Linked DNA regions of Thermogutta terrifontis. The protein of the gene in region 1 interacts with the protein of each later gene in a pairwise test. Links are inferred from orthologs where the notes say so. Each region holds a gene or a part of one and is shown in the gene's direction. Other genes may lie near its edges.

Region 1 (16,332 bases):
CCGCGCGGCGCTGCGCTCGACCTGCGGGGCTAATCCCACCGCTGACGGGCGGCCATACACTTATGATTGTAGCTTTCAGAACAATTCAATTTACCCCGCGAAATGACGCTCGCCAATAGAATGCCCCCATATCGGTTGGTGTTGATACGCCCACTGGCGTGTAAGATCAGTCTAAAAAATGATTGAATTATTATCTTTTCAGCAATGTTTCCCTGTTCGGTTGTCAGGCCGGAGCGTTGGCCACCCAGTGCACCGCCGTCTCTATCCCCCTGGGTGAGGGTTGTGAAGTTTTTACTGAATCGCCTATCCTTTCCGCCGACCCGTATCCGGGTACTCCGCTTCCGTTGTAAGATTTTGATTGAAGTCCACCGTTTGCCAACTTTTGAAAATCCCGCGAGGAATGACGCTATGAGTCATGATGACACCAACCCCTTGCCCGATATTGAGGCTCGACAGCCCAGGCCAGAACTGAATGTGGAGCAATTTCTGCCGAAAAAGCGGCCGCCGGGACCGCTTGATCCATTTTGGAAAGCCGTGTGGCGCGGCGCCGCAACAGTTTTGCCTCCTCTTCTAACGGTGGTCATCATCATTTGGGTGGCGGCTACCATTGATGCTTACATCTTCTCTCCTCTCAAAAAAGGCATTCAGAATGCGATTTTTGTTGCGACGGCGGATATTCGCTCGGCGCAGAGCCTTCCTCCCTCGCTGAGGAACGATGCCCGGGAAGTTGTCGTGAACGGGAAAACATTCGTACGGATGAGGGGCGGAAAGTACATTCCCAAGGAAGTAATTGAGTACTTGAGGGAACAGGTGGGCGAGGAGGAAATCCCCCCTCAGGCGGTGGACGCTTACCAGCTTTACATCGAGCTACGGTACCTCAAACCGCATCTTGTGCTGCCGTTCCTCATCGCGCTCCTCATTCTGGTGCTCTATCTTTTGGGAAAATTTGTCACCGCCCGAATGGGGCGACTGGTTTGGTCCCAGTTCGAGGCTCTGTTTGTCAGCCTGCCATTTGTGAGGAGCGTGTATGGCGCTGTCAAACAGGTCAGTGACTTTCTGCTGGCCCAGCGGTCGATGGAGTTCAGTCGCGTGGTGGCCGTGGAATGGCCCCGTCGGGGAATTTGGTCGATCGGGCTGGTCACGAGCGAAAGTTTCGATCAACTTCGAAAAAAGACTGGCCGAGTGATCCTGACCGTCTTTATCCCCACCTCTCCGGCGCCGATGACCGGGTTTACCGTGAATGTTCCCGAAGAGGACACGGTGGACCTGGGGATTTCGATCGACCAGGCCATTCAGTTTATTGTCAGTTGTGGCGTCGTTGTTCCGCCACCCTCGTCGTCTCAGTCGGTTGATCTTGCGGCCGCGAGCGCGGCGCACAATGAATGACCATGAAACTGATTGAGATTTCCCGGTTTGCGTAGGACTGAGCCCCCCTCGTGCATCGTTTTGCAACGAAAGCACTCCCACGACGATGACCACCAGACGCCTGCGGATTGGCACGCGCGGCAGTCAACTAGCCCGATGGCAAGCTGAATGGGTTCGAGAGCAGCTCCAGCGGCTTGGAATTGAGGCTGAACTGGTTCTCATCACCACCAGTGGGGATCGCCAGCAGCAATGGTCGGTAGAAGCCCTGGGGACCACCGGGGTGTTCACCAAGGAAATCCAGCAGGCCCTGTTGGCGGGCGAAATCGATTTAGCCGTCCATAGCCTGAAAGATTTGCCCACCCGACCCGTGCCCGGCCTGACAATCGCTGCCATTCCATCCCGCGGACCGGTGGCAGACACGCTCATCACCCGGGATGGCCGCAGCCTCATGGAACTGCCCCCGAGTGCGACTGTCGGTACGGGAAGCAGACGGCGAGCAGCGCAGCTTCTCTTTCATCGTCCGGACCTCCAGATTGTGCCGCTTCGCGGAAACCTGGATACCCGTCTTCGCAGGCTCCGGGAAGGGGACTTTGACGGTATCGTGGTGGCAGCGGCAGGACTTGCTCGGCTGGGCCGTCTGAGCGAGGCCACTCAAAACCTTACCCCTGATTATCTTTTGCCGGCGCCGGGACAGGGCGCCCTCGCGATCGAGGCTGCGGAATCGACTCCCGATGTTCTGGAGATCCTGGCCCGACTCAATGATTCCCGTACCGCGGCCGAAGTGACTGCCGAGAGAACGGTCCTGGCCACTTTGGCTGCCGGATGTCTCGCTCCGGTCGCAGCATGGGCCCGTGTTGTGCAAGGTCGGCTCCTCCTCACGGCACGGGTACTTTCCCCGGATGGAGCCGAAAAGTTGGAGGTCACCTGTTCAGGTGAAATATCCGAACCAAAAAGACTCGGTGAAAAGGTTGGGGCTTTGCTGAAGGCCCAGGGGGCCGACCGCCTCGTGAGCATGGCTCGAGCCCATCCGGAAAAACCCGCCGCAGAAGATTGAGTGACCCAGACGGCCTGGTGCCGCTTGAATCTTCTTTCAAGGCCACCGGACGTCGTGCGAAGGCGTGGGCCGCCGCGGAACGCGTCCCTCCAACAAGCCATTTGCCTTGCAACCTCTTTTGGCGACGGAGCATTCGGAGGGATGTGCTTGTCACGTCCGTTTCCCCGGAGGGACCTGCTTGTCAGGTCTATATTCCGCTGATTAAACGGTAGGGGCAATTCATGAATGGCCCCTACGACGTCGGAGGGACCCGCTTGTCGGGTCCACTTTTTAACGTTCGATCCCCCATTGCCTTTCACCGGGTACGACGAGCGTGCCCCTCCGAAAAAATTCCGGAGGGACCTTTCCTGGAGTGACCTGCTTGTCACGTCCGTTTCTCTGGAGGGACCTGCTTGTCAGGTCCGATGAACACCGATTGATCATCCATGATTGATCATCCATTCTCTTTCACCGGGCACGACGAGCGTGCTCCTCCGACTTAAAAACCGCTCGCGATCTCTTACCCGAATCTCACCGCAAACCAGGATGTCGGGGCGAAACAGCTTTCGGGGCTCCACCTTTCCCAATTTCACCTCGGGTCGCGGTCGCGGACCCCTGCGAATCCTGCCGACGGACCGGCAAATTCTGCGCATGCATCAAAGTTTCCTTCGGTTCTGCGGATTGGCGTTTAGTGGTGGGAATGTTTCCTAAGTTGTAATCTCATGGAAGGTTGTGGCAGCAATTTGTGCTCGTTGTCACCTCTTTTGATGCTGGGCACAGCGTTTGCACTGATCCGTCCGCCCACGGAACCACGGCAGGGGTAACCGCAGAAGCAGAAACTGCGACTGTGCCCGAAAGGACTCAGGCGACTCCGATGATTTACGGTATCTATCTCTCCGCTGAAGGTGCCCACGCCCAGGATTATCGGCTCAACGTCATTGCCAACAATCTCGCGAACGTGGACACCATCGGATTCAAACGCCAACTGGCCATCTGCCAGGCCCGGTATTCCGAACCGGCTGCCCGCGGCCTGTCGGGTGTCGGAGCCGCCGATATGGAGAATCTCAGCGGGGGAGTTCTCCCCGCGGTGTCCAAAACCGATTTGACCCCCGGCCCCATCAAGCAGACCGGAAGTCCCACCGACTTTGCCATCCGCGGGGACGGCTTCTTCGCCGTCCAAAAGGACAACGAGGTACTTTTGACGAGGGCAGGCAACTTTTCTCTGAACAGCCGTGGGCAACTCGTAACGCAGTTTGGCGTCCAGCAGTATCCGGTGCTCAATGATAACCTCCAACCGATCACGCTCGATCCCCAGTTGCCCTGGGAGGTTACCCGGGAGGGGACGATCCGTCAGGCTGGGGTCGTGCAAAACCTCGCGGTGATGAAGCCCGCTTCCGCGGACGACCTTGTGCCGGTGGGTGAAAACCTCTACCGCACGACTCAGCCACCCCAACCTGTTCCCCTGGCCGAACGCCAGGTCGCCCAGGGATTTCTGGAAATGTCGGCCGTCCAGCCGACACTCGCAATGGTGGAACTTTTGGAAGCCTCTCGGCTTTTGGAGGCCAATCTCAACATGGTTCAAACTCAGGATCAAATGCTCGGAGCCCTGTTCAATCGGGTGCTTCGATCGGCCTGAGAGCCCACTCACAGGCATTGAAAAACGAATAGGACAACCATCCGCGGCTAAATGACGGCATAAGCGAGGGTCACCATGAGTGTTCAAACCCTGTATTCCGCTGCGACGGGCATGCTGGCGATGGAGAAAAAGCTCGATGTCATCGCCAACAATCTCGCCAACGTGGAGACCACTGCTTTCAAACGCGACCGCGCCAATTTTGAAGACCTCTTTTATCGCCACGAAGTCTTTCCCGGCACAGAGGATAGCTCCGGCCAGTACACCCCGATCGGAATCTCGATTGGCCTTGGATCCCGGCTTTCCGGCGTGCAAACCGAGTTTCGCCAGGGAGCGTTCCAGCAAACTTCAAATCCGCTGGACGTCGCCATTGAAGGAGCGGGGTTCTTCCAGGTGCTCGATCCTTCGGGACAGATTTACTATACCCGAGCCGGAAACTTTTCCATCAATGCCAATGGTAACCTCGTGCTGGGATCTGCCCACACCGGACGGCTCCTGGAGCCGCCCATCGTCATTCCCAACGATGCCACCGCGATCACCATCACGCCGGAGGGGCGGGTGTTTGTTCAGCAACCGAACAACCCGCAATTGACACCTGTGGGTGAGATCCAGCTCGTCAATTTCATCAATCCCGAAGGGCTCCTTAAATTGGGGGAAAATCTCTATGCCGAGACCGATGCCTCCGGCCCGCCGCAGGCCGGCACTCCCGGACAGGAAGGCCTCGGCATCCTGCGTCAGAACGCCCTGGAGGCCTCCAACGTCGAGCCGGTTCGTGAGCTCATCGACCTGATCACCACGCAACGGGCCTTCGAAATGAATTCCCAGGCTGTTCAGGTTGGTGACCAGATGATGCAGTTGGTCTCCAATCTCCGCCGCTACTGAAGGATGAAAACGGGACATGCATTCCATGCGCCGCCATAATCGTTTCCACAACCTGATTTGTTTGCCCCTTTGTGTTCTGTTCTTGGGCGTGGTGGGGGCGCCCGCTCTCGCTGCCACGTTCGTGTTTCAGCCTCAGTACACCTCTCATGGCGGCCCTGTGCTGCTGGGCCAGATTGCGGAGATCACCGACTGTGACGAAACAACCAGAAACGCGCTGGCATGCCTCGAACTGTTTCCGGCTCCTCCCCTGGGGGAAGTAAAATTCGTGTCTCAGCAGGATGTCCGCGAAATTCTCGCACTGCGGGGCATCGATACGACGGTTCATCTTTGGCAGGGTGCTCCCCAGGTGCGCATTGTCACCAGCCCTCAGGCCACACTCAGGGTACTTAGCTCATCTGGTCCAGCGACGCCAGTTTCGCCCGCCCTCCAGGCACGCGCAGAGTCCCGGCTCAAAAAGGCCATCCAGGAATACATGAAGTCACAGTATCCCCAGCTCCCGCCGTGCGAGCCGTCCTTCTCACTCACCGCGGAAGACGCGCGCTGGCTGGCGGCAGCCGACGCCATCGTGGTGATTGAGCGCGACCGGGCCCTGGCACCCGATCGCCGCGTATTTGCCGGGGTTGTCAGGGCACCGGGCGGGGTGCGGACAATTCAGATCGAAACGCAACTGCAACCGCGTCTGTTGGTGGTTGTGGCAGCCCGGCCGCTCGCCAGGGATACCGTTCTCACCCGCGACGACGTCCGACTTTCCGACGACGTGGAGCCCGCCCCCGGATACGCCACGCGTTTGGAAGATGTCCTCGGCCGACAACTCACCACCGGTGTGGCGCCGGGCAGGCCCATCGCCCTTTCCAATCTTCGTGAACCCGTCCTCATCAGACGCGGGGAGGTCGTGCAGATTTCCGTTCGTGCCCCCGGGGTGATGATACGCACGCTGGGCCGTGCAAAAGACGACGGCGTTCTCGGCCATCTCGTGCCTGTGGAAACTCTGGACAATCGGGGAAAAACCATTCTCGGAAAAGTCGTGGATCACCAGCTTGTTGAGGTCTACGCCGCTTCCACACAGGCAGCTAACGCGAGCCAGTAAACACGCAACCGTTTCATCCGAGCAGAGTACTCACAAGCGATGCGATATTTATATCGTGCTGTAATTATTCCGACTGAGTTTACTATGCGAATTCATTTATTAACCCTTATAATCATCCTTGAATGGGTGCTCAATGGCAGTCCGATGGCCATCGCCCAAACCAGCAGTCTGCTGGGAACTTCCCAGGGGCCGCCGCCCACGCTGGACCGCCTTTCCTGGACCTATCAAACGCCCCCGGAACAGAGAACCCTGAAGCTGCGGGATGTGATCACCGTGGTCGTGGATGAAAAGACACAGGTCATCGCGGAAGGCCAGATGGACCGCCGAAAAAACGCCAATGGCAAATTCGTCCTCTCCGACTGGATCCTTCTGAAGGGCTGGTCACTCATTCCCGATCCGCAAAGTAAAGGGGATCCGACTATCGGCGGTTCTATGGAAAACAAATATCGGGCCGAGTCGGAACTGCAAAGTCGCGAGGCTTTAAAACTTCGCGTCGCCTGCGAAATCGTGGATATTCGTCCCAACGGCAACCTCGTCATTGAAGGCCGACGCACCATCCAGGTGAATAACGATATTTGGGAAATTTATCTCACGGGCACGGTTTGGCCGAAGTCCATCCTACCGGATAACACGGTGCTCAGCGAAAACATTGCCGATCTGAGGATTGTCAAGCGGGAGGCCGGGCACGTCCGCGATGGATACCGTCGCGGCTGGCTCCTGAAATGGCTCGATACGCATCAACCGTTTTGAAGCGCTGTGAACCAATTGGCATCAGCACGGGGAGTAGCAGCGGCTGTGTGAATGCGAGGACCTTCGGATATGATGAACCTGCCGCGGTTTGCCTTTCTCGTATGCTTCAGCCTGATACTGGCAAGCGGTGCGCCCGCGAGTCTGGCCGCCGTGCCGTTAAAAACAATCTGTCGGGTAAAAGGTCAGGAAGATAACAGTTTGCACGGGCTGGGACTGGTGGTGGGACTGCGGGGAACCGGCGACGGCGGGAGTTTCCTGCCCACGATTCGAAGCATGAGCGTGGCGCTCGAGATGATGGGAACACCCCTCGGCAAAAACGGCCCGGCCGAGCTGAAGGATGCCAAAAACGTGGCCCTTGTTCTGGTGACGGCCACTGTCCCTCCCGCTGGTGCCCGCCAGGGAGACCGGATTGATTGCCAGGTTCATTCTGTGGGAGCGTGCAAAAGCCTCGCCGGCGGGACGCTCTTTCTCACCCCGCTTGTCGGTCCTGATCCGCGTGACCGTCGAGTCTATGCGCTGGCGGAAGGCCCCATCACGATCGACAATCCCGAAACGCCCACCGTAGGCCGCATCAGCGGTGGGTGTCGCCTGGAATCGGATTTCTTCAATCCTTTTGTAAAAGATGGACGCATCACCCTTGTCATTGAACCGCCCTACGCTGACTTTCAGGTCGCTCAGGATATTGTGGAACTGATCAACTCTCACATGACGGTCCAGAGTGGCGGCGTGCCTCTTGCTCGGGCCATCAACCAGGTGACGATCGAGGTACTCGTCCCCCGCCAGTACGCGGATGATCCTGTTCTCTTCGTTTCCCAGATTATGGAACTGCCGCTGATGGAAGTCCCGCTGGGGCCGCGAGTTGTTATCAATGAACGGGCGGGAAGTATCGTTATGAGCGGGGATGTGGAGGTCGGGCCGGTGGTCATCACCCATAAAAACATGGTTATTCAGGCAGGTGGAGCTCAATTTGTCGGCCTTGATTCGAGCCAGACTCAAACGACCAAACTCAAGACTCTGATTGACGCGCTCAATGCCCTCAATACGCCCACCCAGGATGTCATCCAGATCATCAAATCGCTTGAGAAAAACGGCAAATTACGCGGCCGACTGATTATTGAATAAAACATGTAAATTAACTGAGCACGAAATCAATGAAAGAAGTATCATGTTGAATACAGTTTCGACACGTCCGGCACTCTTATCCACTCCGTGGACTCCGGCCAGCGTCGCGGCTCAGGAGGCCCTCCGTTCCCAGGGAGAGACGTTTGCTGCGATTTTGGAGCGGGCGGCCAATCAGTCGGACAGCCAGTTCTCTCCGCACAGACTCTCTAACGAATTCAGCGAGGTCAATACTGAGTTGGCAAATCGGCCAATGGACCTGACTGGCGATGTGGAAGGCACCATCTCGCACATACCGGACGGTGATGAAGCCAAACTGAAGGAGGTTTTTGAGCAATTTGTGGGACAAACGTTCTTCGGACTGCTTCTTAAAGAAATGCGAAAATCCGTGCCTAAAACGAAATACTTCCATGGAGGATTGGCGGAGGATATTTTCGAACAGCATCTGGACATGGCCGTGGCGGAAAAACTGGCCCAGGCAACCGGTGACAGATTTGCCGGACCGATGTACGAGCTGTTCCAGCTCCAGCGAAAATCGTTGCGGTGACATAGTCAGTTAAGAGGAAGATTGATAGCCAAGCGGCACTAAAGGAGGAGACGGGGACATCGCATCTGGCAGGCGGGCCCACTGGCGGCCGCGCTTCTTCACGGGCCGATCCCGTGTCGGCTGATGGCCGTTGTGTCGGCGCCTTGGACATTCGCCGCAGCAGCAGGGTTTTCCATCACGAATGCCATGTGGATTGGACTGGAGTAAGGATACTCACATGGGCACAGTTTGGGAGCGTGAACTGGCTGACTTTCTCAACGAGTTGATCACGATTCAGGAACAGGTGCTGACGTATCTTCGGGAAAAGCGAACTTGCCTTGCCAACGCTGATGCGGAAGGCCTGGCCGCACTCGTTCCCCGGTGCGAATATATTCAGTCGCGCCTTCAACAGTGTTTGGATCGCCGGGGAGAACTCCTGAATAAAGCCCGCCAGGAAGGCTTTTCCGCTGACAATGTACGGACGCTGGCGGAATCGGCGGGAGTGAGCAGAGCCGTCTCGAACCGGCTTGCCGAAGCTGCCCATAATATGCGTCTTCTGCAAATTCACAATCTTACAAATTGGATGCTCAATCAAAGGGCTCTCATGCATCTTTCGCAATTGATAGAGATTATCGCGACCGGTGGCCAGCGTGCGCCGACATATGAAAAAAGGGGAACACCTGTCTGTGAGACTCCGCAGGGGAGCTTGCTCGATCAATCAGTTTGAGAATCTTAGTCAGGCTGCAAAGGCGATGTAAGACAGGAAAGACGCAATGTCCCTTTTTAGTGCCATTCGGATGGCCAGCAATACCCTTCGGGCGGACCAGATCGCCCTGCAGGTGGCCGGCCAAAACATCGCCAACGCCGAAACTCCCGGTTACATTCGGGAGGAGGTTATCCTCAAGCCAGCGCCCATCCAGAAGCTGGGGGGGCTCCCCATGGGCCTCGGGGTTGAGGTGGCAGCCGTCATTCAGAAAATCGATCACTTTCTCGAAGAGCGACTGCGGGCGTCTGTGAGTGATCGGGCAGGAGCGGAAGTCCGCGAACAAACGTTCCACCAACTGGAGGGGCTCATCGGGGAGCTGAATGAAACCGACCTCAGCAGCGATCTCACACGTTTTTTCGCCAGTATCTCAGAGATCCTCAATCAGCCAGAGAGCACCTCTGCCAGGAATCTAGCTGTCCTCCAGGGACAGACCCTGACACAGAATATTCGGCGTCTTTATGAACGTGTTAATCAGGTACGCTCCGACCTCAATTCCAGAGTCGACGATATTGCCGATCGCATCAACAAACTTATTGAGGATATTCGGCGACTGAATATTCGCATTGCCGAGACCGAGGGTGGGGACGTTTCCCAGAGCGACGCGGTGGGTCTTCGGGACCAGCGGCTGCAGGACCTGGAAGAGCTGGCCAGCCTCATTGATATTCGCGTTGAGGAACAACCGAGTGGGGGCGTCGCTGTTTATTCCGGCGGTTTCTTTCTGGTCTATGAAGGCACAGCCCGACAGGTCTCAGTAGCTCGGCGGAGCGATCGCGGCCTTGCCATTTCCGAGATTCGCCTGGACGAAACGAACTCGCCTCTGGAAGTGAATTCCGGAGAGTTGCATGGACTTCTGGTTGCGCGCGACAGCATCCTCGGCGGTTTTCTCGACCAGCTCAACGAGTTCAGCGCCGCGCTCATCTCGGGCTTCAATCAGCTGTTTTCCAGTGGGCAGGGGCTCACCGGGTTTTCCACGGTCACCTCCACGAACGCTGTGGTGGCCAGCGATATCCCGCTGGACAGTGCCGGCTTGCCATTTCCCCCTCGCAACGGTTCGTTCCAGATACAGTTGTATAATACACAAACAGGAACAATAAGGACGTACACTATTCGGGTTGATTTATTGGGACATACTCCAAAGACGACACTTCAGGATATTGCCGACCAGATTAATGCCATAGACGGTCTCTCGGCATCGATCGATGCAGGCGGCAGGCTGACGATCCGGTCCACCTCCAGCGATCAGGTCTTCGCATTTGCCAACGACACGAGTGGTCTGCTCGCGGGGCTGGGCATCAACACGTTTTTCACCGGTAGCAACGCCGGGAATATCGGCATCAACCCTGTGGTGGCGAGTGATCCGAGCAAGTTCGCCGCAAGTCGAGGGGGCATTGGTGCGGACACTCAACTCGCAGAAGAACTTGCGGGATTCGGTGACAAACCTCTGGACGATTATGGCGGATTGAGCCTTCACGAACTTTATGATCGAATGGTTGCCGAAGTAACGCAGGGCTCAGCGATCGCCAAAGCAGAGGCCGATTCGGCGAGAACCTTCGAAAATACGCTGCGAGGTCAGAAACTGGCCGTTAGCGGCGTCAACCTCGACGAGGAAGTCGTCAAATTGATTGCTTACCAGCGACAGTTTCAGGTCTCAGCCCGTTTTATTAAAACACTCAACGATTTGATTGAAATTCTGGTGAGTATTTAAATCTGATTAATGGCGTACTGAGTCATATTCACGTACGGGATAGTACCGGAAACACTTTCGAATAGCCATCAGGGCACCACATTTATGAGCGGCGTTAGTGGTGTTCCCACCACCCGAATCACCGATTTATTCGTCCGCCAGCGTCTCCTGCAGCAGATGCAGGCGGATCAGAAGGATATTTTTGAACTTCAGACCCAACTGAGCACAGGCCATCGGTTCAGTGTTCCCAGTGCTGATCCGATTGCCTCTTTGCGGGTCATCGAACTGCAAAGACTTCTGGAGCAGAAAAGTCAGGTCAAGTCCAATCTCGCCACCACGCAGTCGTACCTGGCTGCTTCGGATACGGCTCTCAGCCGGGTTTCAGAAATTGTGGCCGAGGCACGAGCCAATGCCTTGGGCGTGCTCGGCACGACGGCCACCGACGCCCAGCGGGCAGCTGCGGCTCAGCAAATTCAGCAGGCCATTCAGCAGCTTTTGGATGCAGCCAACCAAAAATTCCGCGGACGCTATCTTTTTGCGGGCACAGCCACCGATACAAGACCATTTACACGGGTTGGAAATAACCTTATTCTCTACCAGGGGAATGAGGGTGTCCTAAAATCCTATGTTGATACGGATCTTTTATTCGACAACAATGTTCCTGGCAGTGCGATATTCGGCGCGGTCTCTCAGGTTGTGCAGGGCAGCGCCGATCTCCGTCCGCGGTTGCGGTTCGATACACCGCTTGGCGACCTGCATAACGGGGCGGGTATCGCACTGGGAAGCATCGCCATCTCTGATGGAACCACAACAGCGATCGTCGATCTGAGCAGCGCGCACACAATTGGGGATGTCGCGCTGCTTATTAAACATAATGCGGCGAATATTCCCCTGAATGTAGAGGTGACGGCCACGGGTTTAAAAATCCAGCTTGCCTCCAGCACGGGCGACCTGACCATCCGTGATGTGGGCAGCGGGACCACGGCCAAGCAACTGGGAATCTTTCGCGAGATCGGCGTCGGAACATCGCCAATTGTGGGTAGCGATCTTCAGCCGCGTCTGAGGAACACGACGCGGCTGAGCGATCTACTGGGCACACCGGCGCGGGCCGTTTTGCGTTTTCAGGGAAGTGACAACGACCTCATTCTGGAGGCGGACCGCAACGGCGACGCCTTAAACGGCGTGAAAATACGCCTTGTCGATGATCCCCTGGTCACCGTGGGAAACGAATTGATCGAATATGACGCCGTCAATAAAGAACTCACGATTCGCATCGACGAAACGCACACCAAAGCGGAGGATGTTGTCGCGGCGATCAATGACGCTTATTCAGCCGGTGTGATTCCTTTCTATGCGTTGCTGGATATCACGGATCGGGGCGAATTTCCGGGCCAGGGGTTGGTTTTCCCCACGCCACCGGGCGAATGGGCTGCCGTTACAGAAGGGGGCAGCGGCGAGGATTTTGACCGGAATTCGGGCCTGCAAATTACCAATGGCGGGCGAACCTTTGTTGTTGACTTTTCAGACGCCTACACAATTGAAGATGTAATAAATAAACTGAATAATCCCGAGTATGGATTGATAGCTGAAATTAATAACTCGGGACGGGGGATCAATATCCGATCCCGGGTCAGCGGTGCCGATTTCGCGATTGGAGAGAATGGCGGGAAAACAGCCACCCAACTGGGCGTGCGCACGTTAACCGGGTCCACCCGATTGAGCGAGCTGAACTTTGGACGCGGAGTACACGATTATCAGGAGGTAGGGCAAACTGCGCAGGTTATCTTTAATCCCATTGGCGCGAATAACGCTTTGATATTGCAGGCCAGGGTCCCGGGAGCGGAATGGAATGGATACAAACTGCGTTTCTTCGACACAGGTGGGCCGCCCGGTTCAGAAACGATCAGTTTTGACCCGGTTCAAAAAGAGATCGCGATCGGGATAGTTCCCGGGAGTACAACCGCCCAAAAGATTGTCGAGCTGTTCGCCGCAACGCCTGGCGCGCGGGATTATTTCGATCTCCGGCTTGCCGACGAGAACGGCGCGAATAACGGTTCCGGGCTGTTGAGTATTGGGGAGGTACAGACGAGCGGCGGGAGCGCCGGGGGTGTCGATTTTGTCATCACGCGGGCTGACGGCGTCAAGCTGGAAATTGATATCGCCGGCGCGCAGACGCTCCAGGATATCATCGATCGAATTAATAACCATCCGAGTAATCCACCGCGGGCACCGGGCGAGCCACCCTTGCTGACTGCCCGTCTGGCCAAATATGGCAATGGCATCGAATTGGTGGATGAAAGTGTCGGTCCCGGCGTTCTTACCGTGGAACGGACAAAGTTGAGCACAGCCGCCATCGATTTGGGGCTGATTCCGCCCGGAGCCGAAAGGAGTACGGCCACGAACGCGGGAAGTCGTGGTCAGGTCGTGGTCAATTCGCCGGGAACCAACAACGATTTGATCATTCGTACGCGCGGCTCAACTTCCGAAGCCAACGGGTATCGCGTGATCGTTGAGGACTCTGGCGGCACGCCGGCAAGTTTCAGTTTTGATCCCACTTCAAAGACACTGCGATTTAAGATCCAGCCGGGTGTCACCACGGCCAGCGAACTCATCCAGCTCTTTCAGGCCGATCCGGTCGCACCCCAGATGTTTGAAATGGTCCTCGATGGCCAGGATGGAAATGACGGAAGCGGCACCGTGGCCCTGACCGATCCTCAGAATCCTCCGACTGTCGACGGGGGTGAGGGAGCACGGTTGACCGGGCGGGACGTTCATCCACTTGAAACGGAGGGCATTTTCACCGCCCTCGTGCGGCTTCACAGGGCTCTCATTGAGAACGATGTGAGCGAAGCCCAGCGGGCTGTGGATTTACTCGATCAGTCTGTTCTTAATCTGAATTTTGCCCGGGCGGAACTGGGCGCCAAGCAGCAGGGCCTGGATATTCTTGCCCAGAGGTTGGAAGACGAAAACCTCCAGCTTCAAACAGCTCTTTCCTCGGATTACGATGCCGATCTGGCAGAGGTGATTTCCTCGCTGGTGGCCAAGCAATCGGCGTATCAGGCCGCGCTTCAGGCTACCGCACGAATTTTCCGCATGACCTTGCTGGACTATATTTAATAATTAGTCTGGCACCTCTGGCGATAGACGTTTCGTGCATGGTCCGGTGAAACCAGGCCGTTGCCCGATCCGGCGAAAGGGAGAGGCCCCAGGGTGGTACGGACTTGAGGGGCTATTCGCTCACCGTATCGTGCGGTAGAAATTTCGCTATCAAGACCCCTGCCATAGTAAGCACAACAGCAGCGAAATAAAAGCGACTGAAAAATGGAACCACTCCAAGAAATTCTGGCGAGGAAACAGGAGCTTCGCCGACGACTGCGAGCCGTGCAATCCAGCGTCCCCCAAGAATGGATTGAGGCGGCTTCTCGGCTTGTGGTGAGCCAGTTGAAATCCTTTCCGCCGTTTCGGGCCGCGAACACGGTCATGTGCTTTGTCAGCCTTCCGCGGGAGGTGTGCACCCATGAGTTGCTCCAGGAAATGCGGCGCGAGGCCAAGAACGTTGTGATCCCGTGGTGCGAGAGCACGGAACTCCGATTGTTTCGATTCCGCAACTTCGACGAACTCGTCCCCGGCACGCTTGGTATTTTGGAGCCTGCCGAGTGGTTTCGCACGGCCGTCGATCGCGTGGCAACACCGGAGGAACTGGACGTTGTGCTTGTACCGGGACTCGGTTTCGATCGTCGGGGCGGACGGCTGGGACGGGGAAAAGGGTATTACGACCGCTTTCTCAAACAACTTTCACCGCGTGTTCCCAAGGTCGGGCTGGCTTTTGAATGGCAACTCGTGGAAGAAATTCCCATGCTTCCGCATGATATTCGCATGGACTGGATTGTTACGGAGAAGAATATTTACTCGTGTCACTGACCCCGATTTAACTGTAATTACGACTAAAGTATTTTCCAATTCTTTTTAATCATGTGTTTTCGTTGCAGAGTTTTTGCCGGTCTTGGAAGAGCGGCTCATGACGACGGGGCAGTCTGACTGGGACCAACTTCCAGCGGGCCATTTATTGCAGGTGGGAGCAGCGATCGACAATCTGGCGATAGAAGACGTCCGCTTCCGGGGACGGATACCGTTGACGCAGTTCCTCAGCGATCGACCGAGCGGCGGCACAGCGTTTCAGTTCCACCAGGCACAGGGCATAAGCCTGAAGCAGATCCGGCGTGGGTGTTCCCAGGCGATAAGCGCGTGCGAGATACTCTTCTGCCTGCTCTAGTTTTCCAATTTTTTGCAATGCCAAGCCGGCGTTGTATAAAACCCGAGGTTCAGTCGGCAAAAGTCGTGCGGCTTCGAGCAATTCCGCGGTGGCGTCCAGCATTCGGCCTGGTTGTTCGGCTAGCAGGAGCCCCAACGAATAGTGAATATCGCCCCGATCGGGAAACTTTTCAAGAATAATCCGGAATTCTTTCTCGGCGTCCTCCAACCGTCCCATTTGATAGTAAAGGCGGGCAAGATTGTCGCGGGCGGGCACAAAATCAGGGGCAATGCGGAGGGCTTCGCGATAGTGGTGCTCAGCTTTTTCGAACTCTCCAAGGCGTGCGTAAAACATGGCCAGATTATTCCGCGCTGGGAGAAAATCGGGATCGATTCGCAGAGCCGTCAGATATTCGCGCTCCTGTTCCTGGGGATTGCCGAAGGCTTCCGCGAGGAGGGCAAGGTTCATATGGGCGCCGGGTTGGTCGCCGACAATCTGTTGACTCATGCGATATTCCTGGACCGCCCGATCGAATGCGGTAGCCACCGCAGCAGAAAAGATGTCTCTGGAGAGGTTGATTGCCCAGGGCACCGATTCCACCCTCACTGAGCGGAGCGGATCTCGGAGGAGGTGCTGGACGCGGGGAAAATCTTCCCGGGTGATGGTCAGTTGCTGGAGTGCCCGGGCGGCCGCCAGTCGAACGAGTGGATCTGCGTCGCTTGCCGCGCTCATGATGGCGCCGCGGACGATATCCTGACTGTAATTTCCCAGGAGCAGAACGGCGCTGGCTCGCACCATTCCCGAGAGGTCCTGGCGGCGCGTTATGGCAAGCAGATCCATAATCGCGCTGGGATCACGTTTCCGACCCCGGTCGAACGCATAGGCAAAATGCCCAGGGTCTTTCCGCGGGCCGTACCATTTTTCGATCCATTCTGCCGCCCATTGGGGCGTTTCCCCCTTTTCCGGATCCTGATGGCAGATGTTGCAAGCGTTGGGGATTCCCAGCGTGACGGTGAGGTCGGGTCGGGGAACCCGCAGGCTGTGGTCCCGGCGGGCATCCACGACCATGTATGTCGTTTCCGGCATATGGCAGTCCACGCACCGACTTCCCGGCTTTGTGATGTCGGGATGGTGGTGATGCTGGGGCGTGTCGTACTTGCTGGGCAGATGGCACTGACCGCACAGCCGATTGTCCACGTAGGGCTGGCGGATTTCGCCAGGGGGCACCTTTTCGG
Region 2 (16,149 bases), 4.0 Mb from region 1 along the record:
GATGGATTGATAGGTTGGAGGCTCCCTCAAACCGGGGGCTGGGTCGTTCAGGGTCCCCCGGATGGCTTCACCACAACCGCAGCGAGACGAGGACAACACCCGCCGTAAGTCGCCCCCAAGGCGACTGCACCGGGAGATTGTCCGCCTTCGCCTGCAGCTTCGGGATCAACTGCGTGCGCAGTGTTCACGCTTTTGCGCCCGACGCCGGGAGATTCTCACTCCGGCTTTTCAGAACGGCCTGGGGTTGGCTCTCGTAGTGGGGGGCGGAATCTGGCTTCTCGCCGCGGGACATCCCCTGGCACTGGCACTTTTGTACGCAGGACTGGCCATCTGGCTGGCCACTCGTGAAAATCCTCGCTGAAATTGACAGGAGAATCGCCACTCGATGAAAGCCGAACGATGGGAAAGGGACCTGGCGGGCCCGAAAGGGCTTAATTCAGCCACGGATGAGCCGGTTGATGCCTCAGGTTCAGGGCGTTAACAAGGATCGTGCGGCCAATCGAAAAGACGACTCGTTTCCACAGCTCACGCTCGTTTTCGGGAAACACCAGGTCCTTTGTGGCCTTGGCCACCAGCCAGGAACCCTGGGCCAGCTCACCTTCCAACTGACCTCCCGCCCAACCCGAATGTCCGAGGAACACCCGGGCTTCGTGTCCTTCCTCTGTCATCAGGCGCTCCAGGTTGTGACGCTGAAGCGAGAAGTAAACGCCGGGGATGACCTCCAGTTCGGCCAGTTCCGGTACGTCATGGAGCGCCATCAGCGGGCCGCTGACGGGTCCACCGATATTCAGAAATCGGTCATTGACGCAGGGTGTATTCGAGACCTCGGCCCAGAGTTCCTTGATCCGCTTGGGGTGGAGCCGATTGAGAATGACGCCGAACGCGCCGTTCTCATTGTGCTGGATAATGAGCACCACCGTTCCCACGAAATTGGGATCCACGAGATATGGCGAAGCAGCGAGCAGGTGTCCTTGCAGTGACTCCATCGGTTGCACCCTCCCAGTAGTCGATGAATCTCGATGCCACAGAGGGAAGTCGCCCCTTTCACACTTTCCCAACCAAGTCCCTCCCTATATTCATCTTACGTGGAGGGATTGCAATTTACGCGAACGAATCCTATTTTCTCGCAAGAACCTTTGCCGTGTGTTTTGGACTCGGACCAACGGCCGGCAGCCCGGGGCGATCCCGCTTCCGCATCCTCGATCCGCTCGATAGCAATTCCGGCGGCTTGGGATTACAATCTCTGTCAGTCACGGGGTAAAGTTGGCGCTTATTTTAGCGGATCAAGGAGAGACTTCCATGACTGAGAGGAGTTTTCCCCGATGCTGGCGGTCCAGCTTCTTTTGGGCGATACCGGTCGCGGCTGCAATCGCGTTCCCCACAGGTGGGGCTGGCAAAGAGCCCTCCCCGGCCGCCACTTTTTCCATCCAGAAGACCGATCACGGGGTGGAAATACTGGGGAACGGAGAACTCTGGGCAGCCTATGTGGCCGATGGGGAATTCAAGCCCTACGTTTGGCCGATCATCGGCCCGACGGGCAAGCCTTTCACTCGCGAATGGCCCATGGGCCCCGGCGAGGGGGAGAAGCACGACCATCCGCACCAGCGCTCTCTGTGGTTTACCCACGGTGATGTCAATGGCATCAGTTTCTGGGAGGAAGCACCCGGTCGAGGTAAAACCGTTCACCGCGAATTTGTTACCCTGGAAGGGGGCGCCAAAGCGGTGGTCGTTACCCGCAATGACTGGGTCGCACCTGATGGAACGGTGCTGCTCAACGACGTTCGGAAGCTGGTCTTTTACCCACTCGGGGAAAACCGCGTCATCGATTTTGCCATCCGTCTGACGGCCGTCGCCGACAATGTGACCTTCGGCGACACCAAGGAGGGGACATTTGGGCTTCGCGTGGCTGACTCCATGACCGTGGATGCGAAAAAAGGCGGAAAGATCGTGAATAGCGAAGGTCAAGAAGATAAAGATGCCTGGGGTAAAAAGGCGAAGTGGGTTGACTACTCGGGCCCGGTGGACAGCGAGATCGTGGGAATTGCCGTCCTCAATCACCCCAGCAGTTTCCGGTTTCCTACCTACTGGCACGTGCGAACCTACGGCCTGTTTGCGGCCAACCCGTTCGGCTGGCATGATTTTGTCGGGCGCTCCGATGTCAGCGGCGCTTACACTCTGGGGAAGGGCCAAAGCATCGAGCTCCGGTACCGCGTCATTCTCCACAAGGGACGCACAGCAGAGGCAAAAATCCCTCAGCTTTATGAAGAATATGCGGCCGAGCCACCGCTTCCGCTGCCCTGAAGGGTCCCTTTTCGCAGGATCGGGCAATGTTACCCGGCAGTGAGCAGGGGGCTAGGGGGTGATAAAAACTCCGGGCAATATGTAGTCCGCAGGTTGATTTGGCAGTTCTGTCGGGACGTTAGCGTGTCGTTTTTTTTTGAACCAACCGTCTTGCCCCTACGTTTGTCTCAAGCCGTACATTCGATAAAGTCGAAGAGAGAGCAGGGGCATTGCGCACTTGTGGGACAGGTCTGACCCCACGCAGATCGTCCAGGCTCTCTCGGAGGCATGCGGTGAGTACAGCTTCACTACGCTCGCCCAACGGACTCCCCGGTGTACCCGGGGGAATGCTCAACAACTTTGCCCAATGGGTGGCGGACGTCGGTGCCCGAACGATGGACTGGATCGTCGGGCTGGGGAGCATTTCGCTGTTCTTCGCGAGAACGCTCCGCTGGCTTGTCATCCGGCGCCCTCGACGGGAGACGATTATCTGGAATTTTTATCAGATCGGGGTGCTCAGCCTCCCGGTGGTGGCCCTCACTGGGACATTTGTGGGGATGGTCCTCGCCGTGCAGAGCTACGCCCAGTTCAAAATGCTCAACCTGGAAACCCGGCTGGGGGCGGTCATCAATATGTCACTCGTCCGCGAGCTTGGGCCGGTCCTGGCCGCCACCATGCTCGCCGGTCGGGTGGGCAGTGCGATGGCGGCCGAGTTGGGCACAATGCGGGTCACGGAACAGATCGACGCCCTGGCTGTCATGGGGGCGGACCCCATCCATTACCTTGTCGTTCCCCGGTTTCTTGCCTGCCTGGTGCTCATTCCCGCGCTCACGCTGGTGGCCGACTTCATGGGCGTGGTCGGGGGATACTATTACAGCGTTTACCTGCTGCACATCGACGCCTACTATTACCTTCAGAACTCCGCAAATTATGTGGGGTGGTTTGATCTGTTCTCGGGAACGGCCAAAACGCTGTTTTTCGGAGGCGCCATCGCCGTGATCGGTTGCCACCATGGTTTTCATTGTGATCCGGGCGCGGAAGGCGTCGGCCGCGCTGCCACCTACGCGTTTGTCCATTCGTTCGTGACGATCCTGCTTCTGGATCTGCTTTTGGGAATCGGTTTCGATGCGCTCTACAATGTGCTGTTTCCGCAGGGCCCGCGGTTGATTTAATGCGAGATTACCCAGTGACACTTCGGAGGTGCGACGTTCGTCAGCCGTCATGACCTATGCCACAGAACCCCACGTCAGCCCGACAGCCACCGCCGCTCCGACTGACGGCCATGTCCTGGTGGAAGTGGACCACCTGACGGTGACCTTCGGCCGTCAGACGGTGCTGCGGGACATTTCCCTCCAGATACGGCGGGGCGAGACCGTGGCGATCCTGGGGGAAAGTGGCTGCGGAAAGACGGTGTTCCTGAAAACACTCGTGGCCCTCCAGCGACCCACTCGTGGCAAGGTCTTCTTCGACGGTCAGGATTTATTTCGCCTCAACGCCGCGGAGCTGGCACAACTGCGCACCCGAATGGGATTCGTCTTCCAGAATGCAGCCCTTTTTGACAGCATGACGATCGGCGAAAACATCGCTTTTCCCCTGCGTCAGCACCGACAATTGAGTGAGGACGAAATTCAGGCCATTGTTCGGGCGAGGGTGGCGGAAGTTGGGCTGCCCATGAGTGTCCTTCGCAAAAAGCCGGGAGAGATCTCAGGTGGGATGCGGAAGCGGGTGGGTCTTGCCCGGGCCCTTGCTCTGGAGCCGGAACTGATGCTTTATGACGAACCTACGACGGGACTGGATCCCATCATGAGCGATGTGATCAACGAACTCATCCTCCGCACCCGGCGCCAACATCCTGTGACGAGTGTCATCGTCACGCATGACATGCGCACAGCCACCAAAGTGTGCGATCGCATCGTCATGCTCTACCCGCTCGCGCGACTTAAACCCGGGGAGAGCCAGATCCTCTATGATGGCCCAGCTGCAGAGATCGAAAAAGCCGACGATCGCCGGGTCATTCAATTTGTCCGTGGCGAGGCGGGGGAACGTCTGATGGAAATGGCTCGCGAAGAAAATAATCACCCGCACTCTGCGGAGGAGTCGGCCCATGGATGAACGGCTCATGCAGTTCCGAATCGGGGTGATGGTGCTGGCGTCCATTCTCATTGCCGCCATTTTGCTGGTGACGTTTGGAGAATGGCGATGGCCTTTTCCTGCGGAATACACCATCTACATCCGCTTTCCCGAGGCCCCCGGTGTGGCCGAGCGCTCCCCCTTGCGGAAAAGCGGGATTGTCATCGGTCACGTGACCGATGTGCAATTGACCCCCGAGGGGAATGTGCTCGTCACCGCCCGCGTCGAACGCAAATACGTGCTTCGCCGCAACGAAGTGTGTCGATTGAATCGGGCATTGCTGGGGGATTCCACCCTGGAGATCTCGCTCTCCCCGGACCCCAACGCTTCGACCGAACCTCTCAAGGAAGGCGATGTCATGCAGGGAATCGTCCCTCCAGATCCCATCGTGATTCTCACCAACCTGCAGGAACGGCTGGTAACGGCGATCAATTCAGTGAACCAGACGGCGGCCGACTTGGGGGATACGGTGCGCTCCGTCAATCGCATTCTCACGGATAACGAACAGCAATTGAAGGACCTGCTCGCCAACGCTAACAAGACGGTGACGCTTGCCCAGCAGACGGTGAGTAACGCCAATGACATCGTGGGAGACCCGGAGCTGAAACAGCGGCTGAAGGATACGCTGAGCCGCGTTCCCCAGGTGGTGGACGATCTTCGTCACACCCTCGACGAAGCCAACCAGACGATTCGCGTGGCGAGGGAAAATTTGGACAACCTTCGTGGGGTGACGAGCCCGCTGGCGGAAAACGGGGCTGCCATGGTCCGTCGCCTGGATACCAGTTTGCAGAACTTGGAGCGCGTGACCGCCCAGCTCGCCGAGTTCGGTGAAAACCTGAACCGCGAGGATTCCACGCTCGGCCGTCTCGTGCGGGATCCCACGCTCTACCAGAAACTCGATCGCACCATGACCAACGTTCAGCAGTTGACGCAGGATCTCCGACCGGTAATCAGCGATCTTCGCGTGTTCAGCGACAAAATTGCCCGCCATCCCGAGTTGCTGGGCGTCAGGGGTGCCCTGGAACGCCAGGCGGGTACCAAGGGTCTGCCCAATATTCCCTCTTTCGGCGAGGAGACCGTTCCGGTGCCGCAGGCTGAGCCGCCGCGCCGATTCTCCATCCTTCCCGGAACCTTCCGTTGAGAATGCCGGTGTTGTGAAAGGGTGATTCGGCGTTACCTGGATGCCGTCGTTCCCAGTTTTAAAAAGCTCCGCTCGATCTCTTCCAGTGTTTTGCCTTTTGTTTCTGGCACGAACAGCAGGACAAACACCAGGCACACCGCGCACATCACGGCATACGTCCAGAACGCCGAGGCGGGTCCCCACGCCGCGTACATCATGGGAGCGGTCTGCGTGATCAGAAAGTCCGCCAGCCACAGGGCCACCGTGGCAATCCCCATGGCCAGACCGCGTGTTCGGGTGGGAAACATTTCCGCCAGCACAACCCACACCACCGGTCCCATGCCCACCGCAAAGGACGCCATGTAAAGCTGGATGAACACCACAACCCAGGTATTGGGCAATTGCTGATGAAATGCCCAGCCCAGGAGCACAAGCGAAACTCCCATCGCCGTGGACGTAAGAAGCAGGAGGGGTTTTCGCCCCAATCGATCCACTACGGCAATGGCAACCAGAGTGAAGGTTAGATTGACGGCCTGCGTGATGATCGTCCAGAACAGGGCCCAGATGTCGGTACTGCCGGAACTGCGAAAGATGCTGGGCGTATAATAGACGATGGCGTTGATCCCGGTGATTTGCTGAAGGATCGCAAGAATGACGCCGATCACGAGAATCCGCCGGTAACCGGGACGAAGCAGTTCACTTAATCGGCCAGTTTCTTCCGCCACAGTGCGCTGAATATCTGCCGCTTCCCAGTTTGCTCGCTCCGGCCCGGCCAGCCGGGTGAGTACGGCGAGCGCATCCGCCGTTCTGCCCATCTTGATCAGCCAGCGAGGACTTTCCGGAACGAGGGTCAGACAGGCGAGGAACAGGACGGCGGGCAGCGTTTCCGAGCCGAACATCCAGCGCCACCCGGTCGTCACATTCCAGGCATGATCCCCCTGGAGCGCGATGACCCAGTTCACAATGGCGACCACCACCATCCCCGAGATGATGGCAATCTGCTGGAGGGCCACCAGCCTTCCACGGATAGGGGCAGGAGAAATCTCGGCGATGTAAAGGGGTGAAACGATGGCAGCTGCTCCAACCGCCAGGCCGCCCAGCATCCGCGCAAGAACGAATTGTGTCAGCGTGGTGGGGATGGCTGTGCCAATAGCCGAAATGGCGAAGAATATGGCAGAGAGTACGAGCACCCATCGCCTGCCGAGATAGTCCGCGAGCGGCCCGGCCACCGCCGCGCCAAGGGCACATCCAAGCAGAATGTTCGAGGTTGCCCAACCTTTCAGCTCTGGCGAAAGCTGAAAGTGCTCTGTCAGGTAATCGATAGCGCCCGCTATCACGGCCGTGTCGTATCCAAACAGCAATCCCCCCAGGGCAGCAACGACGGTAAGCAGGAGCACGTAGCCTGTGCTTCCGCGATAGGGTGGAGGCTCTGTGCCGGGAGCATGCTGAAGATGGGCGATCATGGCGAGGACCTTTTGGCAGAGGGCGTTCCCGCCCGTGGATCGAGCAACTCCAAATCACGACATTAAACGGCATTATGGTACTTGTTCCCCTGCGTAGTGCAAGTCAATTGGGAAAGCGTCAATCCCGTGCCCGGTTTGACTCTATCGCTGAAAAGGTGCAGGCTTCAAAAAGCTTTTGGGCGGGCGAGAGGTTCAGCTTGGCAGGACCTGCCTGGCAGGTCCACATCCTGACCGTTTCACCGTCCGGGTTGTGTCTGTTTAGCACAGTTGAGGCTTAAACGTAGGGGCAATCCATGAATTGCCCCTACCGATATGCGATCGATTAGCCATCGGCCCACGTGTTCCGACGGCGATTGATGAATTTCCCGACCGGTGAACCCTTATCGTGCCCGTGAGAAGGGGAAAAGCGTTATCCAATGTTGGACAGACGGACCTGACGAGCAGGTCCCTCCGAAAGGTCGGAGGGGCACGCTTGTCGTGCCCGCAGAACGAAATGGATTATCAACGGTCGAAAAAAACGGACCTGACGAGCAGGTCCCTCCGAGGATGGAGCTGACAGGCAGGTCCTTCCGACCTTGTAGGGGCCATTCATGAATTACCCCTGCAACACATCGCGCTCGGAACATGGCGTGGGTTTTGCAAAAGTGGAGAGGGCTTAACGCGCCAAACTGCTTGAATTCAAATTCAAGCCCGAGATAATATGAAACCGGCCGAAGTGATGCTTCCTCGACGGTTATAAAATAAAAAAACTCTGGAGTCGGTCAAAACCGGAGCGCGTCGCTCCCTCCGAACGGAAAAAGGGACTTTAAAAAAAGACCGAGCCCTGGTCGTTTCCTGAAATTCGGAGCTAAATGGCGATGACCGGAAAATTTGGAATGCTTTTAAAATCTTTTTTGTCAATTCTGCTCGTTGTGACGCTTGTCCTGAAGGTTCCCAGCGGTGCTGGGCGGTTGGTCGCCAGCGAGTCACCTGCGGTGACAGCGTCGCGGAATCTGATTGTCAACGGGGATCTGGAACGTGATGAAGACCGCAAACCGCCGTTCGGCTGGGTCATGTGGGGTGCTCAGCAATATAAAAATCCTGAATATTACCAGCGGGATACACAGATCCGCCGAAGTGGCAAAGCCAGTCTGCGGATTTTTCATCCCAAGGATACAGCGGGCTACATCGTGACCGATCCCGAGTCGGCGATTCGGCCGGAGCCGGGCATGGCCTACGAGATCAGCTTCTTTGCCCGGGCGGACAGGCCCTGCCAGGGGCGTTTTATGGTCATCGGGTACCAGTCGATCCGGCCTTTCATTGACGCGGAATCGCCCTTGAATGCCGCCATTTCTCTGGACACCCAGTGGCGGCAATATCGCTTCGAGATTCGCGAGAGTGTGGATTTCTTTGCCGAGTCCTCCCGCTATCTGATATTGGGATTTCAGGCCGCGGGCGATCCACGCGTGGAGTGTACGATGTGGGTGGATGATGTGGTGGTCATTCCGCGGCGAATGCCGGCAGGAGCGCGACTGATCAACCCCGCCACTTTGTCAATCACACCTCTTCCCCACCGTCTGACACCCGGCGCTTCGTTGGATGTCGCTGCCGATCTCCGGCAGAGCGGACGACCAGCCCTGAAAACGGCCTGCGGCCTGTCGTTTCACAGATTGGTCGGTTTCACCGGTTTTCCTTTCGATGCCAAAGGCGAGTACAACCTGCCGGGCGAATTGGAAATGGCAATCCGCGAATTAAGACTGCCGTTGAGTCGGGTGTATGGGGTAGGACATGAGCCACCCCAAAAAGATCAGCCGCCCTGGTCGATTGAAATGGCGATCGATCGGCTCGCCCTGCTCTGCCGGCGGATCAACCTGCCTTACGAGATGATGGTTGTCGAGCTGGAGGAGCAAAGTGCCAATCGCAAACTTCCGCCGGAGACCTGGGCTCAAGCCGTTCGTTATGCCCGGTCGAAGGGATACGGTTTTCGCTACTGGGAGGTGTCCAACGAACCTTATTCTCAAACCTTCAGCAACAGCGTTGGCATGGGTGGGGCCTTTCCCACTTCCGATGACTATATCGCGCACGTCAAAGCCGTATCGGCTGCCATTCGCAAGGTCGATCCCACGGCCCAGGTGGGAGTGGCTATTCACATCGGCCGGCCACGCTGGGGAAATTACATCCTGAAAAATGCGGCAGGCTCTTATGACTTCGCGGTCGCGCACTATTATGGTTTTGAGAACGCCTACAAAAGCTCGTTCGAGGAGCTTGTTCTCGGGCAGAATTATCGAGTTCTGTATCGCATCCAGCAGACACAGGCCCTCCTCAATGCGTACAACCCCAATCGCCGGGTCTATCAACTGGACACCGAATGGGGGATGCACTCTTCTGGTCCAAATGGAGAACGCCCTGACTATGCCAATCGCAATGGAAATATCATCGGAGTACTCCATCGGGCGATACGCATGATCTACTACGTCCGCGAGCAACCGCTGGCGGGTGCTTCTGGTTGGCAAATGCTGGGCCATTCACGGGGGCTGGGGTTCGATATTCTCGTGACGGATCAGCCCTCCGCCCGCACCATGCTGTACTGGCTGTATTACCACTTCATTCGCCATGTGGGGGACTCTGTGGTGGAGTTTCAGGGAACAGCCCCGTTTGTCACAATGCGTGGCCTGGTCGGCGATCAACAGATCGAAGGCCCCATGACGCCCCTTCTGCTGACCACCGATGCCCAGAAGCGCCAGGTGTTCTGCGTGCTCGCCAATGGATCCTGGACGCAAGAGGTCCCGTGCCGTCTTTTGATCAAAAACTTTCAGGGCCGACTGGCTTTCGCCAAGCTACTCTCCGATGACGATTTGGATCGCTCGCCGCTTCTCACATCGCCAGACAACTTTGTGCGCGATGTCTCGAAGAATTGGAACGTCGAAATCGACAGCGGCGCTACGCAGGTGCGGGGCACACTGCCTGCGCACAGCGTGCTGTTTCTCACGTTGGAGCAGTCGCGCTGAACACGACGCGGAACTTCCTGCTGCTTCGCAAGTTGCGCGTCGCTTTGAGGCTGCATGCTGCCCGCGCCCAGGGCGTGCGAATCGCGATCGCTGATCCATCCCCTTCTTGGTAAAGATCAGTAAGATGCCCAAGGCGCGCTGCGTTGTGGGGGTCATTGATGTATGGCCCCCAACCGGTGCATTCTGGTCGTGCCCATGGGAGGCGGAAATGGGTTATCCAATAGTGGACAGACGGACCTGCCAGGCACTTCCCTTTCGAAAGCGGACCTGACAAGCACGTCCCTCCGAGGTTCTTCCGGAGGGGCACGTTTATCGTGCCCGCAGAACGGCTGTGGATTATCCGTGATAGGAAAGCGGACCCGACAAGCAGGTCCCTCCAATTATGCGGATCCCCATTGTGTGGTTTGGAGCGTCGGGCTCCACTCCGACCGGTCATTGTCGTACCATCCGGGTTGAGGGCAAGGTGGTGAAGGCTAAAGCCTTCACCGAAAAGCGGCGATGAATCGCCGCACTCCATGGAGTGCGGGGCTTTAGCCCCGCTCTCGGCGCGGGACTTCAGTCCCCGGCGAGAAGCCATTGACGATTGAACGTCAAACAACGGACGGAAGTGTTGTAGGGGCAATTCATGAATTGCCCCTACCGTTCAACCCGCGGAATGCGGACGTGATAAGCACCTACGTCTGAAACAAGCGGACCTGACAAGCAGGTCCCTCCCCAGTCCCAACACACGGACGTGACAAGCACGTCCCTCCGAGGTTCTTCCGGAGGGGCACGTTTATCGTGCCCGCAGAACGGCTGTGGATTATCCGTGATAGGAAAGCGGACGTGACAAGCACGTCCCTCCGGAGCAGGCCCTTTCCGTGCGCGAACGCCCTTACACATAGGACGTCACAAGGATTGGTAGGGGCAATTCATGAATTGCCCCTATCGTTCAACCCGCGGAATGCGGACGTGATAAGCACCTACGTCTCAAACCTGACAAGCAGGTCCCTCCCCAGTCCCAACACACGGACGTGACAAGCACGTCCCTCCGAGGTTCTTCCGGAGGGGCACGCTTATCGTGCCCGGGGGAAATTTCCAGAATCTTGGGACGGAACTCACGACTGTCAACGAACCGTCGCAACCGGCAACGGCTCGTCTCGTTCGGCCGGTCAATTTTCCCAGGTTCAGGTCCGACAACTCCTGGAGCGCAGGACGGTCCTTTGCTTAGAGCCTATCCGAAAACGTCAAGTTTGGCTTGAATTCCGCGGCGCCGTTTGGTTTTCGGATAGGGTCTTAGTTCTATCGTTAGTAGGTCCGATAGAAGACAGTCATCTATGATATACGATTAGAGCGAGTGCGAGGCAACGGTTCGACTAGAAGGCTCCCTCACGCACCTGGTCCTTTGTCAATCCCCGTCGCAGTCTGATAACTATCTCTGGCGTGACAGGACAGTTTTCGGGCAAAGGGACATCTTTTTTCTCCTTGCCGAGAGTCAGAACACTTTTCAACCCCTGCAAGGTGGAAGAACCTTCGACCGCATTGAGGGTTTCGTCATAGTAATCGAACCAAGGCAGACCGGCGTCGGTGTACTCCTTTGCGGTCGGAGGGACGGTCGGCGGCGCCTCTCCCGTTATCGACCGCCAGACAAGCGAGTTGGCAATGTGAACAAAACACCGACTAAAGTGTTCCTGGTCCCAATCATCCAACTCGTAGGGATCTTCATAGATCATCTGACGCATGCGGCCACCGGGCGCCAAGCCCATGGCAGGGCCGCACAAGACCTCTTCTTGTAAAGCAACCGTAGGGAACGAACACCTATCATCTTCGCGAGAAGCTGGGAAGTAACGTTCGAACGCCTTTCGCTTCATCGGATAAGCAATGATCTGAATTCCACCGTGTTCTGCTTCGCCGGTGATCTGTTCCTCAGCGGAATAGCCTGCGCCCAAGGGCATGGCCACAAACTGTCGGATCACGCCTTTCTCAACACAGTAACCGTCCAACCACGGCTGCTCGGGAATGACCATATAGTCTTGCGGGTCGTTGTGGAGAGCGCGAGTCCACGGTTCCCCCGTGACCACGTTGATCTTGCCTGTTGCCACCTTCACGGCGAAGGGATATTGTGCAGAGTGGCCCTTTATCCAATCCGATTCAAAATCGATCCACATCGCTTCCGACTGGTACATCGGAAACATGACCCCTCCGTGTTCGAGCCAGCGACGTGGCACACGGTCCGCAAAATCATCGACGTGCCGAAGCGGGAACCGGCCCAGTCCCGGCGGCAAGGGATAATCATTGTTATCGTCCGGGATGCGTAATGTTCGCTGAAAGCTTATGCGTAACCTGGCCTTTTCATGCACCTCTGGAAATCGAAACACAAGCTCGTCCCCTTTCAGCTCGATCATGGCTTTTCTCCTCACTCAGGGTGATACAGAATCGACACGAGGTAACAGCGTACGTTCGTTACCAATGACCATCCCGAACCTCCCGGACGATTCGCAAGACAGCGTGGTCCGGCAAATCCTTCAGTTGGCGAATCAGTTCCGCAAACAGTTGCGGACGTTTGCGAATGACCTCGGCCAAGTCACTGGAGACCTTTCCCGCAAGCGCCAGCAAAACATCGGAATCTTCCCCGAGGACGCGTGCCAGCGCCACGATCGTTTTCTCGGAAGGGGGCGGTTGTTCGCCCCGCTCGATCTTACTCAAGTAGGACGGCTCAATGCCGACCTGTGCCGCCACTCGCCGGATCGAGTAGGCGGGATCGTTTTTTCGCAGGGCTTCGCGTCGTTGTCGAAGATAATCACCGAATGTGCTCATGATGCTGTGTAGTATATACTACTCACTCCACGCCGTCAAGCCGCCTGGCTTTCCGTCCATCCCCACCCGTGCAGGAATCATGAGATGTCACAGGCACAACGTGCTAAAGGGGCCATTGATGAATTGCCTCGACAACACATGGAACATGGCCAAATGGATCGGATCCCGTTAGGGGCAATTCATGAATTACCCCTACCGTTCAACCCGCGGAATTCGGACGTGATAACCACCTACGTCTGAAACAAGCGGACCTGACAAGCAGGTCCCTCCGAGGTTCTTCCGGAGGGGCACGCTTGTCGTGCCCGGTGAAAGCGAATGGATGATCGAACGTGCGCGAGCGGACGCGACGAGCGGGGCCCTCCGGAAGATGAACCTGACAACGCATGAATGGACGCCCTGGAACGTGTCCTTCCATTGGATGGATTAGAGGCTCCGGTTCCGCCCCGACCGCTACCCCGTTTCGATCCGGATCGACGCCAAGGTTGTGAAGGCTAAAGCCTTCACCGAAAAGCGGCGATGAATCGCCGCACTCCATGGAGTGCGGGGCTTTAGCCCCGCTTTCATCGCGGGACTTCAGTCCCCGCCGAGAAGCCATTGACGATTGAACGTCAAACAACGGACGGAAGTGTTGTAGGGGCAATTCATGAATTGCCCCTACCGTTCAACCCGCGGAATGCGGACGTGATAAGCACCCATGTCTCAAACAAGCGGACCTGACAAGCAGGTTCCTCCAAACAATGATTCGGAGGGGCACGCTTGTCGTGCCCGCCGAACGGCTATGGATTATCCGTGATTGGAAAGCGGACCCGACAAGCGGGTCCCTCCAATTATGCGGATCCCCATTGTGTGGTTTGGGGCGTCGGGCTCCACTCCGACCGGTCATCGTCGTGCCATCCGGGCCGACGGCAAGGTGGTGAAGGCTAAAGCCTTCACCAAAAAGCGGCGATGAATCGCCGCACTCCATGGAGTGCGGGGCTTTAGCCCCGCTTTCATCGCGGGACTTCAGTCCCCGCTGAAAGTCAATGGGTGATCGAACGTTGATAAGCGGACCTGACAAGCAGGTCCCTCCGAATAATGGACCTGTGCGGCAGGTCGATCGGAAATGGAGGGGCACGCTTGTCGTGCCCGCCGAAAGGCAAGGCATCGTCTATCATTAAACTGCGGACGTGACAAGCACGTCCCTCCGGAGCAGGCCCTTTCCGCGCGCGAACGCCCTTACATATAGGACGTCACAAGGGTTGGTAGGGGCAATTCATGAATTGGCCCTACAACACATTGCATCCGTGCCATCTCAGTGGTTTTTGAAAAACCGCGGGTGGATCAAAGCGGCTGGTCCTTGAGGGGATTTGGCTTTCCCATTAGCATGAAGATTTTCTCTCTCTGCGCTGGCTAATGGAATTAAGATTTTTCGGCAAGAATTGCTCTGCGGAAGAAAAGGACGGAGGCATCGGGAATGGAACGCACCCTTGTGTTGCTCAAGCCAGACTGTGTGCAGCGCCGACTGATGGGGCGGATCATCAGCCGGTTTGAAGACAAAGGCCTGAACATCATCGCGATGAAGATGATCCGCGTTACCCAGGAGCTTGCGCGAAAGCACTACGCAGAGCATGTCCAAAAGGCTTGGTATCCGTCGCTGGAGGAATTCATCACGTCTGGACCTGTGGTGGCGATGGTGGTGGAAGGGCCGGAGGCGATTCGTGTGGTGCGGGACATGGTGGGTGCCACCAACGGCCTCAACGCCACGCCCGGCACCATCCGCGGTGATTTCGGCTGCTCCCGGCAGATGAATCTCGTCCACGCCTCGGACGGACCGGAGTCCGCGGCACGCGAGCTGGCTATCTTCTTCCGGGAAGAAGAACTCTGTCCGTATACCCCCACGATCCAAAGCTGGTTGCGGGCGAAGGACGAGTGAAGTTAACATGGAAGGCTATCAACCCGTTGTCCACGGGCATGTGCTGAAGCTTCCGGAATTCCCCAGGGCGTCCTTCAATCAGCGAGCGGGTTCATGGTAGGTCGGTGCTCGTTTTCCCCGGTGTTGTGCCGGTTTCGGCGTTCGATTCCCACGGCAATCGGGGGGTTGCCGTGGTTTGCCTGTTTAATGCCGGTGGTTTTCGCCAGCCCTCTTTGGGCGGATAACTGGCCGGCTTGGCGGGGGCCTGAAGGAACGGGTGTCTGTCGCGAGACAGGTCTGCCACTGAGGTGGTCGGAAGAGACGGGCGAAGGGATCATCTGGAAAACGGAGATTCCGGAATGGGGGAATTCCACCCCTGTTATCTGGGGTGACGCGATTTTCCTCACCACCCAGGCTGACGATCGTCTGCTTGTCCTGCGCGTGGACAAAGCAACCGGGCGGATCGTATGGACCCGGCAGGTGGGAACCGCCGATACGCCAAGAGATGCCCCGCGAGGTTACCAGAAGTTCCATAACCTCAATAACAACGCGAGTCCTTCGGTGGTGACGGATGGCGAGCATGTGGTGGCTCATTTCGGGAACGGAGACCTGGCCGTCTTCAACTTTGCCGGGGAATTGCTCTGGCGGAGAAACCTGCAAAAAGATTACGGGCGATATACGATCTGGTGGGGACATGCGAACAGTCCGGTCATTGTGGATGGCTTGGTCATTTCGGTCTGCATGCAGGACTCGCTTGCCGATCTGCAGGAGAAGCCGCACCCAAGTTATGTTGTGGCACACGATTTAAAATCTGGCTGGGAAGTTTGGTACACGCCGCGAATGACCGGGGCAGAAAAGGAGAGTTGCGATGCCTACACGACGCCGCTTGTGCGCCGGGTAGGGGATCGTGCGGAGATTCTTGTGATGGGGGCGGAGTGGCTTGACTGCTACGATGCGCGAACCGGTCAGCGCCTGTGGTATTTGCCAGGCCTGAAAGGAAACCGGACAATCACCGGGCCGACGATCTCCGGAGATATTGTTTTTGCGACAATAGGCATGCGCGGGGCGACCTTTGCCGCCCGCATCGGTGGTACTGGAGAACTGCCCGCTGATCGCATCCTCTGGCGTTATGAGGGGAACAATCCCGATTCGCCAAGTCCCGTGTACTACCAGGGACTGCTCTACCTTGCAGCGGATAACGGAGTCGTCCAATGCCTTGATGCGAAAACGGGGGAGTTGAAGTGGCGCGAGCGCATCGGCCGCGACATCAAGGCGTCCCCAATTGCCGCGGAGGGCAGGATCTACTTTTTGGATACGGCTGGTCAGTGCACGGTGGTGCGAGCGGGGGAAAAATACGAGGTTCTGGCCGTCAACCGAGTCAACGATCGCACCATCGCGTCGCCCGCCGTGTCCGACGGACAAATCTTCCTTCGGGGGCGAAAATACCTTTATTGTCTTGGCGCAAAAGTCGGCAGTGATCGG

What was found.
Region 2: the proteins of THTE_RS17225 (region 1) and ndk interact in binary tests that used the Escherichia coli proteins (3 or more experiments, as listed by UniProt). The link is inferred for Thermogutta terrifontis from one-to-one orthologs.

The regions. Positions count from the first base shown.
Region 1 is NZ_CP018477.1:4,652,440-4,668,771, reverse strand. Bases 13,041-15,966 are described here. They hold THTE_RS17225 (5-formyltetrahydrofolate cyclo-ligase), read left to right. Parts: upstream 13,041-14,166; coding sequence 14,167-14,766; downstream 14,767-15,966. Other genes in these bases: THTE_RS17220 (tetratricopeptide repeat protein), read right to left, coding at 14,909-15,966; flgL (flagellar hook-associated protein FlgL), read left to right, coding at 13,041-13,962. In the rest of the region: THTE_RS17285 (DUF502 domain-containing protein), read left to right, coding at 409-1,386; hemC (hydroxymethylbilane synthase), read left to right, coding at 1,472-2,419; THTE_RS17270 (flagellar hook-basal body protein), read left to right, coding at 3,273-4,034; flagellar basal-body rod protein FlgG, read left to right, coding at 4,110-4,913; flagellar basal body P-ring formation chaperone FlgA, read left to right, coding at 4,939-6,000; THTE_RS17255 (flagellar basal body L-ring protein FlgH), read left to right, coding at 6,085-6,750; THTE_RS17250 (flagellar basal body P-ring protein FlgI), read left to right, coding at 6,820-7,872; THTE_RS17245 (rod-binding protein), read left to right, coding at 7,916-8,416; flagellar export chaperone FlgN, read left to right, coding at 8,634-9,122; flagellar hook-associated protein FlgK, read left to right, coding at 9,169-10,866; more of flgL, read left to right, coding at 10,951-13,040; more of THTE_RS17220, read right to left, coding at 15,967-16,332. UniProt on the Escherichia coli protein: Involved in the removal of 5-formyltetrahydrofolate.
Region 2 is NZ_CP018477.1:621,437-637,585, forward strand. What follows is about bases 13,216-15,958. They hold ndk (nucleoside-diphosphate kinase), read left to right. Parts: upstream 13,216-14,229; coding sequence 14,230-14,688; downstream 14,689-15,958. Other genes in these bases: THTE_RS02345 (outer membrane protein assembly factor BamB family protein), read left to right, coding at 14,782-15,958. In the rest of the region: tkt (transketolase), read left to right, coding at 1-2; THTE_RS02290 (hypothetical protein), read left to right, coding at 62-361; THTE_RS02295 (YqgE/AlgH family protein), read right to left, coding at 432-986; THTE_RS02300 (DUF6807 domain-containing protein), read left to right, coding at 1,300-2,301; THTE_RS02305 (MlaE family ABC transporter permease), read left to right, coding at 2,574-3,452; THTE_RS02310 (ABC transporter ATP-binding protein), read left to right, coding at 3,502-4,392; THTE_RS02315 (MlaD family protein), read left to right, coding at 4,385-5,551; THTE_RS02320 (sugar porter family MFS transporter), read right to left, coding at 5,584-6,993; THTE_RS02325 (hypothetical protein), read left to right, coding at 7,869-9,980; THTE_RS02330 (hypothetical protein), read right to left, coding at 11,336-12,364; THTE_RS02335 (helix-turn-helix domain-containing protein), read right to left, coding at 12,423-12,776; more of THTE_RS02345, read left to right, coding at 15,959-16,149. UniProt on the Escherichia coli protein: Major role in the synthesis of nucleoside triphosphates other than ATP. The ATP gamma phosphate is transferred to the NDP beta phosphate via a ping-pong mechanism, using a phosphorylated active-site intermediate.